4 regions of the Massilia oculi genome follow, and region 1 is predicted to be linked to each of the others. Evidence: predicted binding sites of a transcription regulator. Region 1 holds the regulator's gene; each other region holds the start of a gene.

Region 1 (4,188 bases):
GCAATCCGGCCCGCCCTGGGCGATGCCCATGCCGCCGCCCATCACGACGCCGTCCATGATGGCGATATAGGGCTTGGGATAGAAGTGGATCAGGTGGTTCAGCGCGTATTCTTCGGTAAAGAAATCCTCGAGCAGCGCGCTGCCGCCGGTCGGCCCCTTCTGTCCGACTTCATGGAAGAAGCGAATGTCGCCGCCCGCGCACAAGGCCTTCTCGCTGCTGCTGGTGAGCACGACTGCATCGACCCGCCCATTGTCGCGCCAGCCAAGGAGGATGTCGGTCAATGCGCGCACCATCTCGAGCGACAGCGAATTGAGCGCCTTCGGGCGGTCCAGTGTGATGATGCCGGTGCGGTTGGCGATGCGGGTCAGGACGTGGTCGGTCATGGGTTGATCCATCATGAAGAGACCTGCATTTTACCGAACACGCGCCTCGGGTAGAACTGAAACGCTGGATGCAAAAAGGGCGTCCCCTCAGACGCCCTTAGCTAGTGTGAGCCCTGCGCCTGATCAGGCGACAGCAGCGTCTTCGCCGCCGATTTCCGGCATGCGTTTGATCGAGGTACGGCTATGGTCTTTCAATTGCTGCTTGTGTTTGAGGATCTGTCGGTCCAGTTTATCCATCAGCGTGTCGATCGCGGCGTACAGGTCTTGCGCGACGCTTGCCACGTGCAGGGTCTTGCCCGACACCTGGACGTTGATCTCTGCTTTCTGCCTTTTTTCTTTTTCAGTGAGGTTGTCGACGGCCAGGAAGACGTGGGTGTCGATCACCTGGTCGAAATGGCGAATGATGCGCTCGAGCTTATTCTGAACGTATTCACGGATGGCGGGGGTTACTTCGAGATGATGGCCACTGATTGTGAGGTTCATACACACTCCTTTGAAAAGGTTGCACCGTGTGGACCACACCAACGCGACAAGGCACGACGGGTGTGGACGGCGCAGTTACAAGGACTTGCGGAGGCTTACAGGGGGTATCTTGAGGGCTTCACGGTATTTTGCAACCGTCCGGCGCGCGATGACCATGCCTTGTTCCCCGAGCATCTCCGCGATCTTGCTGTCGGACAATGGGTTCCTAGGGTCTTCTGCTCCTGTCAATTGTGCGATGAGCGCACGGATTGCCGTCGAGGATGCTTCGCCTCCCGCCTCGGTGGCAACGTGGCTGCCGAAGAAATACTTCAACTCAAACATGCCGTGCGGGGTCAGCATGTATTTCTGCGTTGTGACACGAGAAATTGTGCTCTCGTGTAGGCCTAGTGTATCAGCTATCTCACGTAAAACAAGGGGCCGCATGGCAACCGCGCCATGCGAGAAAAAATTGCGCTGGCGCTCGACGATCGCCTCCGCCACACGCAGGATGGTGTCGAATCGCTGGCGCATATTCTTGATGAGCCACTTCGCTTCCTGCATCTGCGCGCCCATCTGCGCCTCGCTCTTGCCCTGCTTGAGCAGGCTGGCGTACAGGCTGTTCACGCGCAGGCGCGGCATCACGTCCGGGTTCAGGGTGACCGCCCAGCCGCTCTTGGAACGGCGCACGATCACGTCCGGCACCACGTAGTCCGACACGTTCGAGGCAAACGCCGCGCCCGGGTGCGGATTGCATTGGCGCACCACGGCCTGCACCTCGCGCAAGTCTTCGTCGTCGCAGTCGAGCGCCTTCTTCAGCTTGCTGTATTCGCGCTGGGCGAACCAGCTCAGGTAACCCTCGACGATGGTCAGCGCCATGCGCCGCGTCACCAGCGGCACACCGGGCATGCGCCGGATCTGCAGCGCCAGGCACTCGGCCGCGCTGCGCGCGCCGACGCCCACCGGGTCCATGCTCTGCACCAGCGCCAGCGCGCAGCGCAATTCGTCGATCTCGATCCCGAGCTCTTCGGGCAGCCTGGCGTGGATCTCGTCGAGCGGCTCCTCGAGGTAGCCGTTGTCGTCCAGCGCATCGATCACCAGCTCGGCCAGCGCACGGTCGCGCGCCGACAAGGTGGCTTCGCGCACCTGCTCCATCAGATGTTCGCGCAGGGTTATAGCGCAGGCTTCCAGTTGCGGGCGGCCGTCCTCGTCCTCGCCGCCGCCCGACGATGGCGCGCCGCCTTCGCTCCAGTCGGCATCAAAGCGATCGTGGTCCGCGCCGTTCTCGAAACCCTCGCCCTCCTGCGCCGGCGCGTCCTGGCCTTCGGCCTGCTGGCCGGGGGCCGGTGGCGCCTCGCCGTTGGCGGGCGCATTGTTGATCGCGCCATCGGCCAGCAAGCGTACCGAACGGTCGAGCGGATCGTCGAGCCGCTCGAGCAAGGGGTTATCGCCCAGTATCTGCTCGATCTCCTGGTGCAGCTCGAGCGTCGACAGTTGCAGCAACCGGATCGACTGCTGCAGTTGCGGCGTAAGCGCGAGGTGCTGCGAAGTGCGAAGTTGCAGGGACTGTTTCATCTAGGCGTCGCTCACATGCGGAAGTGTTCACCCAGGTACACGCGGCGGACCGACTCGTCCGCGATGATGTCGTCAGGGCGGCCGGAGGCAAGCACCGCGCCCTGGTTGATGATGTAGGCGCGGTCGCAGATGCCGAGCGTCTCGCGCACGTTGTGGTCGGTGATCAAAACGCCGATCCGGCGCTCCTTCAGGAAGCGCACGATGCGCTGGATCTCGATCACGGCGATCGGGTCGACGCCGGCGAACGGTTCGTCGAGCAGCACGAAGCGCGGATTGGTCGCCAGCGCGCGCGCGATTTCCACGCGGCGGCGCTCGCCGCCCGACAGCGACAGCGCCGGATTCTCGCGCAGCTTCTCGATCTGCAGGTCGGCCAGCAGGGTGTCGAGGCGCTCGTTGATCTGGTCTTTCGACAGCGGCTTGCCGTTGTCCTTCTGCAGCTCGAGCACGGCGCGGATGTTCTCTTCCACCGTCAGCTTGCGGAACACCGACGCCTCCTGCGGCAGGTAGGACAGGCCCAATACCGCGCGGCGGTGGATCGGCAGGCTGGTGATGTCGGTGCCGTTGATGTCGATCGAGCCGGCATCCGACGGCACCAGGCCGACGATCATGTAGAACGACGTGGTCTTGCCGGCGCCGTTCGGACCCAGCAAGCCGACCACTTCACCGCATTCGACCTGCAGCGACACATCGCGCACCACCAGGCGCTTGCCATAGCTTTTCTGCAGGCCCTTGACGACCAGGGTGCTGCAATCGCCCAGCTCCATCGGGATCGCCGTCATTGCGCGCCTCCGGCCGGGGCGCGCTTGGGCGACAGGATCAGGGTGCCGCGTCCGCCGCCGGCCTTGGTCTGGCCGCTGACGTCGTTGCGCACGGTGGCCACTTCCTTGCGGTTGTCGTAGGAGATGAAAGGTCCGGTGATCTGGTTGGTCATGCGCGAATTCTCGAGCTCCTTGATCAGGGCGTTCGAGTACAGGCGCACCAGCTCGGAACGCTCGTCGTACTCGATGCGCTCGGCCTGGCCTTCGACCCACAGGTCGGGGCCGCCGTCACGCTTCTGGCGGAAGGTGGTCAGCTTGCCGTTGGACGCGGTGAGCGTCACGCTCATATACCCTTCCGGCGACTCGTTGACCACGGCGCGGTCGGCCTTGAGCAGCAGCGTGCCGCGGGTCAGGACCACGTTGCCGGTGAAGACGCGGGTGCCCGTGATGCCGTCGACGTCGGCGGAGTCGTATTCGATGGTGGCCGGCTTGAGCGAGTCGGCGCGCTCGGCGGCCGCGGTCAGCGACAGCAGGGAAAGGAAAGCGGCAGCAAGGAGTTTTTTCATGGTTGGAAACGGGTCTCGGGTTGGCACGCGGCGCACGTCGTTCAAGGATCAGCGCTGGCGTGGCGGATAGACGATCTGGCCGCGGCTGGACAGGTGCATCTGCTGGGTCGCATTGTTGGCGACCATGCCGGTGCCCTTGAGCGTGGACGCGCCAAGTTGCATGTCGATCGGCAGATCGGTCTTCACGATTTCTTCATCGGGCAGCACGGTGAGCGCCTGGCTGCGCACGCGCAGCGCCTCGCTCTGCGCGGTCTTGGGACGCTGCAGGTCGACGTCGCCCATCAGTTCGACCCGGTGCTCCTGGTGATGAATCTGCGCGTTCTTCGCGACCACCGTCATCGGCGGGCGGCCCGGCTCGACGCCGCGCAGCACCGGCTCGTCGACGTGCGACACGTCGCCATTCGGAATGTGCGCAAGGCGCTTGCCCGACACCAGATAGCTCGGCT
Region 2 (4,188 bases), 340 kb from region 1:
GCTACCGCGAGCCGGGCCGGCTGGGCTGCGACCGCTTCGCCGCCGCCATCGGCGCCCGCGCGCTGGCGCCCGGCCAGGACCTGATCGTCGCCACTTGCGGCACCGCCACCACGGTCGACGCGGTCACGGCGGATGGCTTGTTCGTAGGCGGCATGATCCTGCCCGGGCTGGCGCTGATGGCGTCCAGCCTGGCCAGCAATACGGCGCAGCTGCCGCAGGTGGCGCCGGGCGCCCTGCCCGCGCTGTTCGGCGACAACACGCATGACGCGATTCTCTCCGGCGTGCTGTCGGCCCAGGCCGGCGCGATCGAACGCGCCGTGGCCGGACACCGCGCGTCGGCCTGCATCGTCTCGGGTGGCGCCGCGCCATATATCGCGCCGGCGCTCAAGGTCGCGCACCAGGTGGCCGATAATATCGTGCTGGTCGGCCTGCAGGCCGCGGCCGCATCGACGAAAGGGGAAACGGCTTGCTGAAATTCCTATTCTGGGCGCTGCTGGCCGCGAACGCGGCGCTGCTGGCCTATGGCCAGGGCGTCCTCGGCCAGCCAGGGGCCGGCGAGCGCGAGCCGGCGCGGCTGAAGAACCAGCTGGCGCCCGAACGCATCACGCAGCTGACGGCGGTCGAGGCCAAGCGCGCGCTCGACAAAGCCGAGCAGGAAGAAGCCGGAGAGGCCGCGCCGCCGGAGGCCGCCCCGCCTGCGCCTGCGCCTGCGCCCACGGCGCCGGTAACCGTCGCGGCCAACCTGGTCGCCTGCGTCCAGACCGGACCTTTCAGCGCGGCGGATGCACGCCGTTTCGAAGCGCGGGTGGCAAGCCTGGGCCTCGCGGCGCGCCAGTCGCGGGTCGAGGTCCCCTTCCAGGAAGTGACCAGCCGCCTTGTTTACCTGCCGCCGAACGGGGGCCGCGAAGGCGCCCAGCGCCGCGCGGCCGAGCTCAAGGAAAGCGGTGTCGAGAATTTTTACATCATGCAGGGCGACTCGCCGCTGCGCTGGGCCATCTCGCTGGGCGTGTTCAAGACCGACAGCGCGGCCCAGAAGCTGGTGGCCCAATTACAGCGCCAGGGCGTGCGCGGCGTGCAGGTGTTGCCGCGCGGTCCGCAGGGTACGCGTACGGCGTTCCAGTACCGCACGATCGAGCCAGCGCTGCGTACGCGGCTGGCCAGTTTCGCCAGCAATTATCCAGGCGCGACACTGGGCGATTGCCGTTAGCCCCCGTTACCCAACTGGCGCAGGCGTGCACGCACCAGTTGCGCCAGCGTGGCATCATCGAAAGCGCTTGCCAGCTGTTCCAGCCATTCGATCTCGCCCTCGCGCGTCCATTTTTCCAGCAGGTCCCTGAAATACGCCATGTCGCGCAGGCCGCCCTCGCCCTCGGCCTGCATGACGGGAAGACGGACATTGGCTTCGACAGGGTCCGGCGCCAGCGCGTACAGCGCGCGTGCCTTCGCATCATCGCTTGCGCGGCCCAGCCCGCCCTCGTGGATCAGGCCAAGCCAATATTTGGCGGCCGGTTGACCGGTCATGGTCACGCGGCACGCCGTCGCCCTTGAAATACATGACCCCGAGCCGCGAAGTACCAAGGAACTCATCGCCGTCAGCCGCCGCCGTCATCCAGCGCACGGCTTGCGCCATGCCCTGGGCCGGCTTGCGATACCAGGCTACGGCCTGCTTCATGTCCTTGGTCAGCCCCTCCCCATTTTCTTACATATCACCCGGATCGCGCTGGGCGTGCATAAGCGGCATCGAAAACGCCGCGCGCCGCCGCACGCTGGTAGCAGTGCGAGTTCTCGCCGATCGCGACGCGGACATAGCGGATCTCGTCCCGCACCCATTGCAGGGCGGCGACGGCCTGCGCCGAGGGCGCGCCCTGGCTGCGGAACCGGTTGGCCAACGACGCGAGCGCGCGCCTGCTGTCCGGTGGCGGGAACAAACCGCTGGCCCAGCGGGCGCCGCTCGACCGGCGACGCGCGGTCCCACGCACACTCGTCGAACCACTGTTTCCCGAGTACCGAGTGGGCGCCCGCCACGCCATGGGTCAGCCACAAGGTATCGCCTAGCCGCACGTCTTCCAGCTGACGTTGCGCTGCGGCGCCGTAGAGCCTCCGCGGGTGTCGAAAATCTTTACATCAAGTTATACGCAATAAAGCTCAAGTTAATCAAAACAACGGCTTAGCACGCTGGCACGGTAGTTGCATATATTCAAAATAAGTTGTTCTGGTAACATATAAATTATCTTGGGGAAATCATGAAAAAGATGTTTGGTACTGCACTGCTGGCTGTTGCTTGCGCAATCTCGACCTCGGCCTCTGCCGCGGTCCTGGAAATGGACAGCACGTTTAGCCCTGGAAAGCTGTCGACCGGTAGCTACAATCCCGTCTACGGCGGACTGTCCAACCTGACCGGAAACTATGAGGTCAACAGCCTCTCGTTCTCCTTCACCTTCCTGGACGATGGTACGGATACCTGGAGCAAATCGACCAGGACCACGACCACCTATGGCAATTACCAGCCGCACCCGTGGACCAACTGGATGTACCGCGAAGTCGGCGTGACCAATACGACCACCAAGACGTCCGAGCAGGAGCGCGCTACGCTGACGTTCGGCGATCTGGTGCTCGGCAGCGGCGCGACGACGCTGCACACGACGCAGGAAACGACCGGTTCGTACTCCTCCCTCCACTACGACGGGGCGGAGTGCAGGAACCAGAAACACAAGCAGAAGTGCACTTACTACAAATCGGTCGTTACCAATACCGATGTCCTGATCAAGAACGACTACAAGGGCGGCTTCGAGCTGACCGGCACGATCACCGAAAAGTCGCTCATCCAGCAGATGCTCGAACATGGCGCACTGTCGCTGAACCTCGCGATCGGCGGCGACCTGATGCTGACCGGCAGCAAGGTCTCGCTCGACTACACGCAGATCGAGATCCCGGCCGAAGTCCCTGAGCCGTCGAGCGTGCTGCTCGCAGGCGCCGGCCTGGCCGCCATCGGCTTCCTGCGCCGCCGCCGCAGCGCCGCACAGGCATAAGCGGTTTCTTTCCGCTCGAAGAAATGGCCGGTTCGCCGGCCATTTTTCATGGGCGCTGCACCGGCGCCCGCGTTCGACCGGTGGGCCGATCAGCGCTGGACCACGATCGGCTTGAAGCCGAGGCTGGCCGGCAGCGCGCGCATCGCCTCCATCGCTTCGGCGCGGCTGGCGTAGGGGCCGCCGTACAGGCGGTTCAGCGAACCCACCTTGACCACTTCGAGCTTGCCCAGCTCGACGCCGGCATTGGTAATCTTTTCGCCCATCGCCTCGGCGGTGCCGGCCCTGCCATAGGCCCCGAACTGGATGAAATAGCGGCCGGCGCTCGCCGGCGCCGGCGCCGGCGCCGGCGCCGACTCGGGCTCGACCTGATTCACCAGCGCCGCGCTGTCGGAATGGATGCGATCTTCGAGCATCAGCGCCTCGATCTCGGGCGGCGCCGACTGCGCGATCGATGCGACTTCGCGGCGCGCGGCCGCGACCTGCGCCGGCGGGACGATCGGATCGCCCGGGAACAGGCGCTCGATCTCGACTTCGTGGCTACCTTTACCCAGCAGCCCGAGCTTGAGCGCCGCCGTATACGACACGTCGATGATGCGGCTGGAATGGAAGGGACCGCGATCGTTGATGCGCACCACCACCGAATTGCCGGTATCGAGGCTGGTGACGCGCACGTAGGATGGAATCGGCAGGGTCGGATGCGCGGCCGTCATCTTGTACATATCGTACAGTTCGCCGGACGCCGTGCGCTGGCCGTGGAACTTCACGCCATACCAGGTGCTGACGCCACGCGCGCTGTACGGCTGGTCATTCCCCAGCGGTGTATAGGTCTTGCCCAGCACCGTGTAGGGACGGCTGGTCCACTTGTTGAAGGGCTCGGCCTTGACCACGGCGTCCGGCACGTCGAGCAGGCCGTCGGGGATGTCGTCGCCCGGGCCGTCGTCCTTGTAGTAGCCGCCGCGGCCCGACTTGGCGGGCGGCAGCTGGGGCGCCTTGCCATGCTTGGCGGTCGGTTTATGTGGCCAGGGGAAAGGATTGAGGCGCTTGTGTTCCCCAGTGCTGCTGCAGGCCGATACGAGAATGGCAACCGGTATGACCGCCAGGAAGCTTGTACGAACGCCCATTGGCTGTCCTTTATGAGGGTTTAGGTCTGCACGAGTTT
Region 3 (4,188 bases), 170 kb from region 1:
GGTTGATGCGCTGGGCCAGGGCCCGCACCCTTGCTTCGAAGTTCTGGTATTCGTCGAGCGAGGACCGGGTCGGCGCCGCGATCTGCACGAAGGTGAACTTGCCGACCATGTCCGGATGCAGCTCGAGCATGCGCTCGACCGCCTGGAAGCGCTCGACGATGCCCTTGGTGTAGTCGAGACGGTCGACGCCAATGCCCAGCAGCTGGTCGGCCGGCAGTGACAGCGCCTGGCGGATCTCGGCGCGGCAGGCCGCGACGTCGCACTCGTCCGGGGCCGGCTGCGGCCAGGCGATCGAGATCGGGTATGGTTTCACCTGGGTCAGCTCGTTGCCGTAGCTGACGGTCGAAGCCTCGTTCTCGATGCGGGTCTCAAGGTAGCGGTCCACGGTGTCGAGGAAGTTCTTGCGGTGGAACGGCGTGTGGAAGCCGAGGATCGTGCTCCCAAGCATGCCGTCGAGGATCTCCTCGCGCCACGGGCAGATACCGAACGATTCCGGATTCGGCCAGGGGATGTGCCAGAAGGTGATGATGGTGGCCTTCGGCAGCACCGCGCGCACCATGCGCGGCAGCAGGGCGAAGTGGTAATCCTGCACCAGCACCACCGGGTTGTCGGAACGCGCTTCCGCGATCACGGCGTCGGCGAAGCGCTGGTTGACCCGGACGTATTCGGCCCAGTCGGTCGAGCGGAACACCGGCCGCACGTGGGCGATATGGCATAGCGGCCACAGGCCCTCGTTGGCGAAACCGTAGTAATAGCCCTGCTCTTCTTCCTTCGACAGCCAGACCCGGCGCAGCGTGTAGCTCGGGTCTTCGGGCGGCACGCGCACATGGTCGTTGGCGTCGACCGTGTCGCGGTCGGCCGAGCCGGCGCCGTGCGCGATCCAGGTGCCGGAGCAGGCGCGCATCACGGCTTCCACCGCCGTCACCAGGCCGCTGGCCGGGCGCTGCACCTTGACCCCATTCGGCGTGTTGACGTGGATGTAGGGTTCGCGGTTCGATACCACCAGGATCTCGTCGCCCGCCAGGTCCTGGTTCAGCAAGGTCTTGAGCGTGTCCGCGCCCCAGGTCTGGGATTCGACGCCGCTGCCCTGCAGGTCGCGGTTGTATTCGTTGAGCAGTGCGCGCAGTTCGCTGGCCAGGGGCGCGATCTCCGGCGGCATGGGCCCCGGGCGCCGGGGCGACAGTTCGCCGCGCAGCATCTCGCGCACGCCGTTGAGCCAGCCGTGCCAGCTCAGGTGCGCGATCAGCACCGTGATCAGGGAGATGGCGCCGGCCAGCACGACGAACAGGGCGAGGATGTATTTTTTGGTGTCTTCGCTGCGCCGCTCGATGAAGCTCATGTCCTGCACCAGGATCAGGCGGCCGGCGGTGGCGCCGTCCTGGGTCAGTTCGCGGCTCGAGACGTGCACCGGCCCCTGCGGCAGGCGCACCACGGGATTGGCGTCCTCGCCGCCCGCGCCCTGGCGGCAGCCAAGGGACTCCGGGTAAGTGTCGGTCTTGTAGCGCAGGGTTCCGCCGGGATCGCAGAAGGCGAGCGCATACAGGCGCTCGTCCTGGATCGCACGGCTGAACGCGTCGTTGATGCGCGGGGCATCATTGTCCTCGAGGTAGTTGAGCAGCGGCTGTTGCAACGTGCTCGATACCAGTTGAGAACGCGTATCGAGGTCCCGTACGAACCAGCGTACGGTGAGATTTTCCATCCATGGAATCGCGAAATAACCGAACAGCGCCAGCACCAGGGCCAGCGGGACGATGAAGCGCATGGATAGTTGTACCGATCTGAACCGCATGAAGCTCCTTCAAGATGGGACGACGTCGCCGACCATTTGAGTATAGCTATTTGCAAATTTTCACGTCGCAACGTTGCGCACCGCAACATATGGCTGGATCAACCGGTGGTTCCGGGCGACACTGGCACCCTGGAAGTTTATCCCTGTCTGTCATCCAGGTATGCGGTGCAGGACGAATTCAGCGCGCGGCCTGGCGTGGCGCTCCAGGCGATAGGTCAAAGTCTTGCCATCCTCGCTGAGGGTGACGGCCCAGACATTCGTTTCCGCGCCCGGCACGAGGTCGGCGGTGTACTTGTCGGCCAGGAAGGCCTGGGAACGCGCCGTGCCGCCCTCCTTCGCCATGCCGCCGTACATCGTGACCTTGTCCGGCGTGCCGTCCGCGTGGCGGTGATCGTGGCGCAGCTCCAGCCCGGCCTGCGGCCGGGTGAAGATCCAGGTGCGCGAACGGTCCTCCCCGACCTGCACCGGCATGCGGATCAGGGTCGGGCTGCAATCGACCCGGGTCGAGATCTTCTTGCCGGCGAACTCGTTGTTCGGGTCGACCGCATACGATTGCGCACCTTCGAAGCGCTGGCCGCACATGCCCTGCAAGGTGGCCATGAACTGATCGCGCGAGTCGCCCGGGACCGGGGTGGAGGCGCAGCCGGCGATCAGGGTGGCGGCCGCAATGACGGGGAGCATGGCTTTCATTGGATTCCGGTTGTTATTAAACGAATAGCAAGAGTAACACGGTAGACCTTGCAAAAATCCTGCTTGCTTCCTCGCTGATATTCCTTGCACACTGCCATCTCCAATATGCAAGACAGGATCACGATGTCCGTTTCCCCTACCGTGCGCCGCACCGGCGCCCTGCTCCTCGCCATCTCCGCAATGAGTCTTTCGCCGCTGGCCTGCGCCACCACCATCCTCTTCGTCGGCAACAGCTTCACCTACGGCGCCGGTGCGCCGCCGGTGAACGGCTTTCGCCCGCACACGGTAACCGACCTCAACGGCACGAAGATCGGCGGCGTACCGGCGCTGTTCAAGGCGATGACGGAGCAGGCGGGACTGGACTACGCGGTGAGCCTGGAGACGAAAGGCGGCGCCGGCCTCGATTTTCATTACAAGCACCGCCACGGCGTCATCGTGAAGCCGTGGGATATCGTGCTGCTGCAAGGGTACAGCACGCTGGACCAGGACGCGCCCGGCGATCCCGCAAAACTGATCCATTACAGCGGCCTGCTGGCCCGGGCATTCCATCAGCAGAATCCGCAGGTCGACGTACGCCTGAATGCGACCTGGTCGCGCGCCGACCAGACCTGGCTGGCGAACGGCGCCTGGTACGGCAAGCCGATCGGGCAGATGGCGCTGGACGTTCGCCGCGGCCATGACGCGGCCCATGCGGCATCGCGCTTCATCAGCGGCGTGATCCCGGTTGGCGAAGCATGGAATCGCGCCTTCGCCAGCGGCGTGGCGGCCGCCAATCCCTATCGCGCCATACCGGCCGGCCAGGTGAATCTATGGGCGGACGACGCCTATCACGGCAGCGCGCACGGCTATTATCTGGAGGCGCTGACCATCTTCGGCAGCGTGACCGGACGCGATCCGCGCTCGCTCGGCGCGGGCGACGCGATCGCACGCGAGATCGGCATCGACGCGCGTAGCGCGGCCGCCCTGCAGGGCATTGCTGCGGAACAGCTGGCCTCTGAAAAAGTCCTGGAACCGGCCCTGCCCTGACGCGGGAAATCGGGCCGCAAAAGAAAACGCCACCTGGACGGTGGCGTTTCGTTTTGCGCGACCGGCATGTGTCAGCCGAAGATGAAATACAGAATGACGAGCACGACAGCAGGAATACCCAGCAGCCAGCCAATGAAATACTTACCCATGATGAACTCCTCTCAGATGCTTGTTGTCGATGGATTCATGATGCCGGGCACGAGCAGCATGGTCAGTTAGGTACTGCACATCCAAGGAAATTGACCTCACGCTTGTTTCGATAACGCAAGATGCGCACGCCAGAGAAGGCGGTGCGCCGGGTATTTCCACGCAGGGCTATACTGAATCATCACTTGTCGCCATGCAGAAGTCCTGGCTCAACATTATCGGGACGATGCCGCAGGCGATTGCCATCACACCATTTTTACAGGGGGTACTATGCCAACAACCTGGACGATCGCAGCCAATGCCGGCCGTGCACGCATCTTTTCCGACGCCGATAACGCGGCATCCTTGAAGGAGGTCGAAGACATGGTCAATCCGTCCGCGCAACAGCGCGAGATGGACATCGTCACTGACAAGATGAGCCCGCGCGCCGCACAGAATAGCGGCCACAGTATCGGTGGCGGGCAAGGCGGCGGCTTCGAACACGCGGCTGCGGCAGGCGCGCCGGGCAGCGATTACCAGCCGGCCGTCACGCCGAC
Region 4 (4,188 bases), 190 kb from region 1:
GCGCAGCAGGCGGTCGACCATCCACGGCTTGTCGCCCGGCTGCAGCGTCGGCAGGACCTTGTCCATTTGCTGGAAGGCGATCGCCAGCTCGTACAGGTTGTCGTCGCGCGCCTCGTCCACGCGCGGCGCCTGGCTGGTCGGTCCGATGAAGGTGCCCGAAAACAGGTAAGAGAGCGCCGGGTGGATCTGCCAGTAGGTGACCAGGCTCTTGAGCAGGTCGGGACGGCGCAGCATCGGGCTGTCCTCGGCGCTGGCGCCGCCCAGCGTGGCGTGGTTGCCGCCGCCGGTGCCGGTGTGGCGGCCGTCGTGCATGAATTTCTCGGTGCCCAGGCGCGTGAGGCGCGCTTCCTGGTACAGGGTCGTCACATTGTGCACCAGCTCGTTCCACGAGGCGGCCGGATGGATATTGACTTCGATGACGCCAGGGTCTGGCGTGACGCTGAGCAGCTTGATGCGCGGGTCGCGCGGCGGCGCATAGCCTTCGATCCGCAGCTTCATCCCGAGCCTGGCGGCGGTGGCCTCGACCGCGCCGGCCAGCGCCAGGTAATCCTCGAGGCGCTGTTGCGGCGGCATGAAGACGTGCAGGCGGCCGGCGCGCACTTCGAGGCACAGCGCGGTGTGGATTACCTCGCGTGCGTCCGGCGCGGCCGGCTCGAAGGGAGCGGCAGGCTGGCCGGCACCACGGTCCGGCGCCGGCTGCACGGCATGGTGCGTGGCCACCAGGGCGCCGCGCGGGGCGAACGGGTCGACCTCGAAGCCGGGATCGCGCTCCCGCGGCGGCACCCATGGCAGCGTGGCCAGCGGCAGGCGCAGGCCGATCAGGGAGTCGCCCTCGAGCAGGTACAGGTGTTCGCGCCGCACCGGCCAGGCGGAGGTGCGCCAGCCGGCGCCGGGCGCGGCCTGCAGCGGCAGCACATGGCCGGCCACCTGGCCCAGGCCGCGTTCGAGCAGGCGCGCCAGCCGGCGCCGTTCCTCCGGCGCGTCGAGGTCTGCCCGCAGGGGATCGACGTTGGGCGGCAGCGCCTGCTCGCGCCGGGCCTGCAGCAGCACGTCTTCATAGGCGGGGATGGCGCTGCCGGCGGGCAGGCCGAGCGCATCGACCAGCGCGGCGGCGAAGCGGGCGGCGTGTTCGGGCCATAGCCGTCGTCGACGTGTTCTTCCGAGAACAGCCCGGGGTCGCGCCACAGCGGCTCGCCGTCGACGCGCCAGAAGATGTTCAGCGCCCAGCGCGGCAGCGGTTCGCCCGGATACCATTTGCCCTGGCCGTAGTGCAGCAGGCCGCCGGGTGCGAAATGATTCTTGAGCCGCTGCGCCAGCGTGCCGGCCAGCGCGCGTTTCCGGTCGCCGTGCGCCTGGGTATTCCACTCCGGCGCGTCCATGTCGTCGATCGAGACGAAGGTGGGCTCTCCGCCCTGGGTCAGGCGCACGTCCTGGGCCAGCAGGTCGGCGTCGACCTGCCGGCCCAGGCGGTCGATGGCCTGCCAGTCGGCGTCCGAATACGGCTTGGTCACGCGCGGGTCTTCATGGATGCGGGTGATCGTCATCTCGTGGACGAAGGTGAACTCGGCCTTGTCGCTGAAGCCCGTCACCGGCGCCGCCGACGAGGGCAGGGCCGTGCAGGCGAGCGGGATATGGCCTTCGCCGGCCAGCATGCCCGATGTCGGATCGAGCCCGATCCAGCCGGCGCCGGGGATGTACACCTCGGTCCACGCGTGCAGGTCGGTGAAGTCCTCGACAGGGCCGCTCGGACCGTCGAGCGCCTCCTGGTCGGCGCGCAGCTGGATCAGGTAGCCGGAGACGAAACGCGCCGCCAGCCCCATCGTGCGCAGGATCTGCACCAGCAGCCAGCCGCTGTCGCGGCAGGAGCCGGAGCGCTTTTCCAGCGTGTCTTCCGGCGTCTGCACGCCCGGTTCCATGCGCAGCAGATAGGCGATGTCGCGCTGCAGGCGTTGGTTGATCGCCACCAGGAAGTCGGTGGTATTCATCGGCTGCGCCAGCAGCTCGCGCCGGGCCGCCGCCACCCATGCCAGCAGCAGCGGACCGGCCGGCTCGGGCTGTGCATAGGCGCTCAGCTCCCCCTGCAACTGCTCCGGATAGGCAAAGGGAAAATGCTCCGCATATTGCTCGATGAAGAAATCGAAGGGATTGATGACGGTCATGTCGGCGACCAGGTCGACCGTGAACGCGAGCGTATCCGTTTTTTCCGGGAACACGAAACGGCCGATGTAATTCCCGTACGGATCTTGTTGCCAGTTGATGAAATGCTCTTGCGGCAAGACTGACAGCGAATACGACAGGATCGGCGTGCGCGCATGCGGCGCCGGTCGCAGGCGCACCTCATGCGGCGAGAGGGCGACTTGCCGGTCATAGCGGTAGCTTGTCTTGTGGTGCAGCGCGATCCGGATAGCCATGCGGGAATGCCTTTATAGGGGTGGTCACGAACGATACCAGCACATCGACATATATCTGTTTCAACTGTGCACAAGCATGATTCATACCCGCAATATAATTCTCTCGTGCGGCGCCGCCGAGCTGGCACGTTTCTTGATTGCACCTATGCCACTGGAGGATCCGATGCCGAACTTTTACGATGAAATGTATTCCGCTGCGGCAACAGCAAGGCCTCATTACGACGCGTTCGCGCGCTGGCTTGCGCTGCAGTCGCCGCAACTGATCGCGCAAAAGCGGGCCGAAGCCGAGCTGACCTTCCAGCGGGTAGGAATCACCTTCGCCGTCTACGGCGACAACGCCGGCAAGGAGCGGCTGATCCCATTCGACATCATCCCGCGCGTGATCGACGCCGCGGAATGGGCCAGGCTGCAGGCCGGCCTGGTGCAGCGGGTGACCGCGCTGAACCGCTTCCTGCACGATGTTTATCACGACCAGGATATCCTGAAGGCGGGCATCATCCCGCCCGAACAGATCCTGAACAATGCGCAATACCGGCCCGCCATGCAGGGCGTCAAGGTACCCTCGAATATCTATGCCCATATCGCCGGGGTCGACATCGTGCGCGCGGGCGAGGGCGAGTTCTACGTCCTGGAAGACAATCTGCGGGTGCCTTCCGGCGTGTCCTACATGCTGGAAAACCGCAAGATGATGATGCGGCTGTTCCCTGCGCTGTTCGCGAGCAACCGCGTGGCGCCGGTCGAGCATTATCCCGACCTGCTGCTCGACAACCTGCGCACCGTGGCGCCGGACGGGCCGCTCGACCCGACCGTGGTCGTGCTCACGCCCGGCATGCACAACTCGGCCTATTTCGAACACGCCTTCCTGGCCCAGCAGATGGGGGTGGCGCTGGTGCAGGGGCAAGACCTGTACGTCAGCGACGACACCGTCTATATGCGCACCACGCGCGGGCCGAAGCAGGTCGACGTCATCTATCGCCGCATCGACGACGACTACCTCGATCCACGCGCCTTCCGCCCCGAGTCCACCCTGGGCGTGCCGGGCCTGCTCGACGCGGTGCGAGCCGGGCGGGTCGGCCTGGCCAATGCCATCGGCACCGGGGTGGCCGACGACAAGTCGATCTATCCCTATGTGCCGGACATGATCGAATTCTACCTGGGCGAGAAGCCGATCCTGAACAACGTGCCGACCTACCAGTGCAGGAAGAAAGAAGATCTCGCGTACACCCTGTCCCGGCTGCCCGAGCTGGTGGTGAAGGAGGTGCACGGCGCCGGCGGCTACGGCATGCTGGTCGGGCCGGCCTCGACCCACGCCGAGATCGAGGCCTTCCGGGAGCGCCTGGTGGCGAACCCGGACGGCTATATCGCCCAGCCCACGCTGGCCTTGTCGGCTTGCCCGACCTATGTCGAATCGGGCATCGCGCCGCGCCACATCGACCTGCGTCCCTTCGTCCTGTCGGGCAAGACCGTCTCGATGGTGCCGGGCGGCCTGACCCGGGTGGCGCTGCAGGAAGGTTCGCTGGTGGTCAATTCGTCGCAGGGCGGCGGCACCAAGGACACCTGGATTTTGGAGAACTAGCATGTTGAGCCGCACCGCAGACCATTTGTTCTGGATGGCCCGCTACACCGAGCGGGCCGAAAACACGGCCCGCATGCTCGATGTCCGGGTCCAGTATTCGCTGATGCCGCAGTCGGCGCAGGCCGAGCAGCAGGGCTGGCGCAGCATGCTGGGCGTGTCCGAGCTGGAGGCGCAGTTCGAGGCCAAGTACCCCGCGCTCAC

Evidence for each region. The regulator sigma-54, encoded in region 1, starts transcription at its own class of promoters, with help from an activator protein. The targets are predictions, from matches to a motif close to TGGCANGNAANCTGCTTT.
Region 2: the regulator sigma-54 is predicted to act here: its motif matches at 2,177-2,194, upstream of DIR46_RS09995 (PEP-CTERM sorting domain-containing protein).
Region 3: the regulator sigma-54 is predicted to act here: its motif matches at 2,528-2,545, upstream of DIR46_RS10765 (PEP-CTERM sorting domain-containing protein).
Region 4: the regulator sigma-54 is predicted to act here: its motif matches at 2,534-2,551, upstream of DIR46_RS10680 (circularly permuted type 2 ATP-grasp protein).

The regions. Positions count from the first base shown of each region.
Region 1 covers NZ_CP029343.1:2,490,540-2,494,727, forward strand. Annotated here, with positions in the region: gene DIR46_RS11505 (enoyl-CoA hydratase/isomerase family protein) at 1-384, opposite strand, end outside; gene hpf (ribosome hibernation-promoting factor, HPF/YfiA family) at 508-867, opposite strand; gene DIR46_RS11515 (RNA polymerase factor sigma-54) at 943-2,418, opposite strand; gene lptB (LPS export ABC transporter ATP-binding protein) at 2,430-3,182, opposite strand; gene lptA (lipopolysaccharide transport periplasmic protein LptA) at 3,194-3,742, opposite strand; gene lptC (LPS export ABC transporter periplasmic protein LptC) at 3,791-4,188, opposite strand, start outside.
Region 2 covers NZ_CP029343.1:2,150,129-2,154,316, forward strand. Annotated here, with positions in the region: gene DIR46_RS09975 (type III pantothenate kinase) at 1-473, shown strand, start outside; gene DIR46_RS09980 (SPOR domain-containing protein) at 467-1,207, shown strand; gene DIR46_RS26560 (hypothetical protein) at 1,204-1,521, opposite strand; gene DIR46_RS27930 (hypothetical protein) at 1,448-1,630, opposite strand; partial or broken gene DIR46_RS27935 (hypothetical protein) at 1,643-1,699, opposite strand; gene DIR46_RS09990 (hypothetical protein) at 1,707-1,928, opposite strand; gene DIR46_RS09995 (PEP-CTERM sorting domain-containing protein) at 2,244-3,029, shown strand; gene DIR46_RS10000 (septal ring lytic transglycosylase RlpA family protein) at 3,119-4,150, opposite strand; gene rodA (rod shape-determining protein RodA) at 4,171-4,188, opposite strand, start outside.
Region 3 covers NZ_CP029343.1:2,319,266-2,323,453, forward strand. Annotated here, with positions in the region: gene DIR46_RS10755 (alpha,alpha-trehalose-phosphate synthase (UDP-forming)) at 1-1,789, opposite strand, end outside; gene DIR46_RS10760 (putative periplasmic lipoprotein) at 1,940-2,479, opposite strand; gene DIR46_RS10765 (PEP-CTERM sorting domain-containing protein) at 2,603-3,505, shown strand; gene DIR46_RS10770 (host attachment protein) at 3,923-4,188, shown strand, end outside.
Region 4 covers NZ_CP029343.1:2,298,564-2,302,751, reverse strand. Annotated here, with positions in the region: partial or broken gene DIR46_RS10685 (transglutaminase family protein) at 1-2,411, opposite strand, end outside; gene DIR46_RS10680 (circularly permuted type 2 ATP-grasp protein) at 2,575-3,987, shown strand; gene DIR46_RS10675 (alpha-E domain-containing protein) at 3,989-4,188, shown strand, end outside.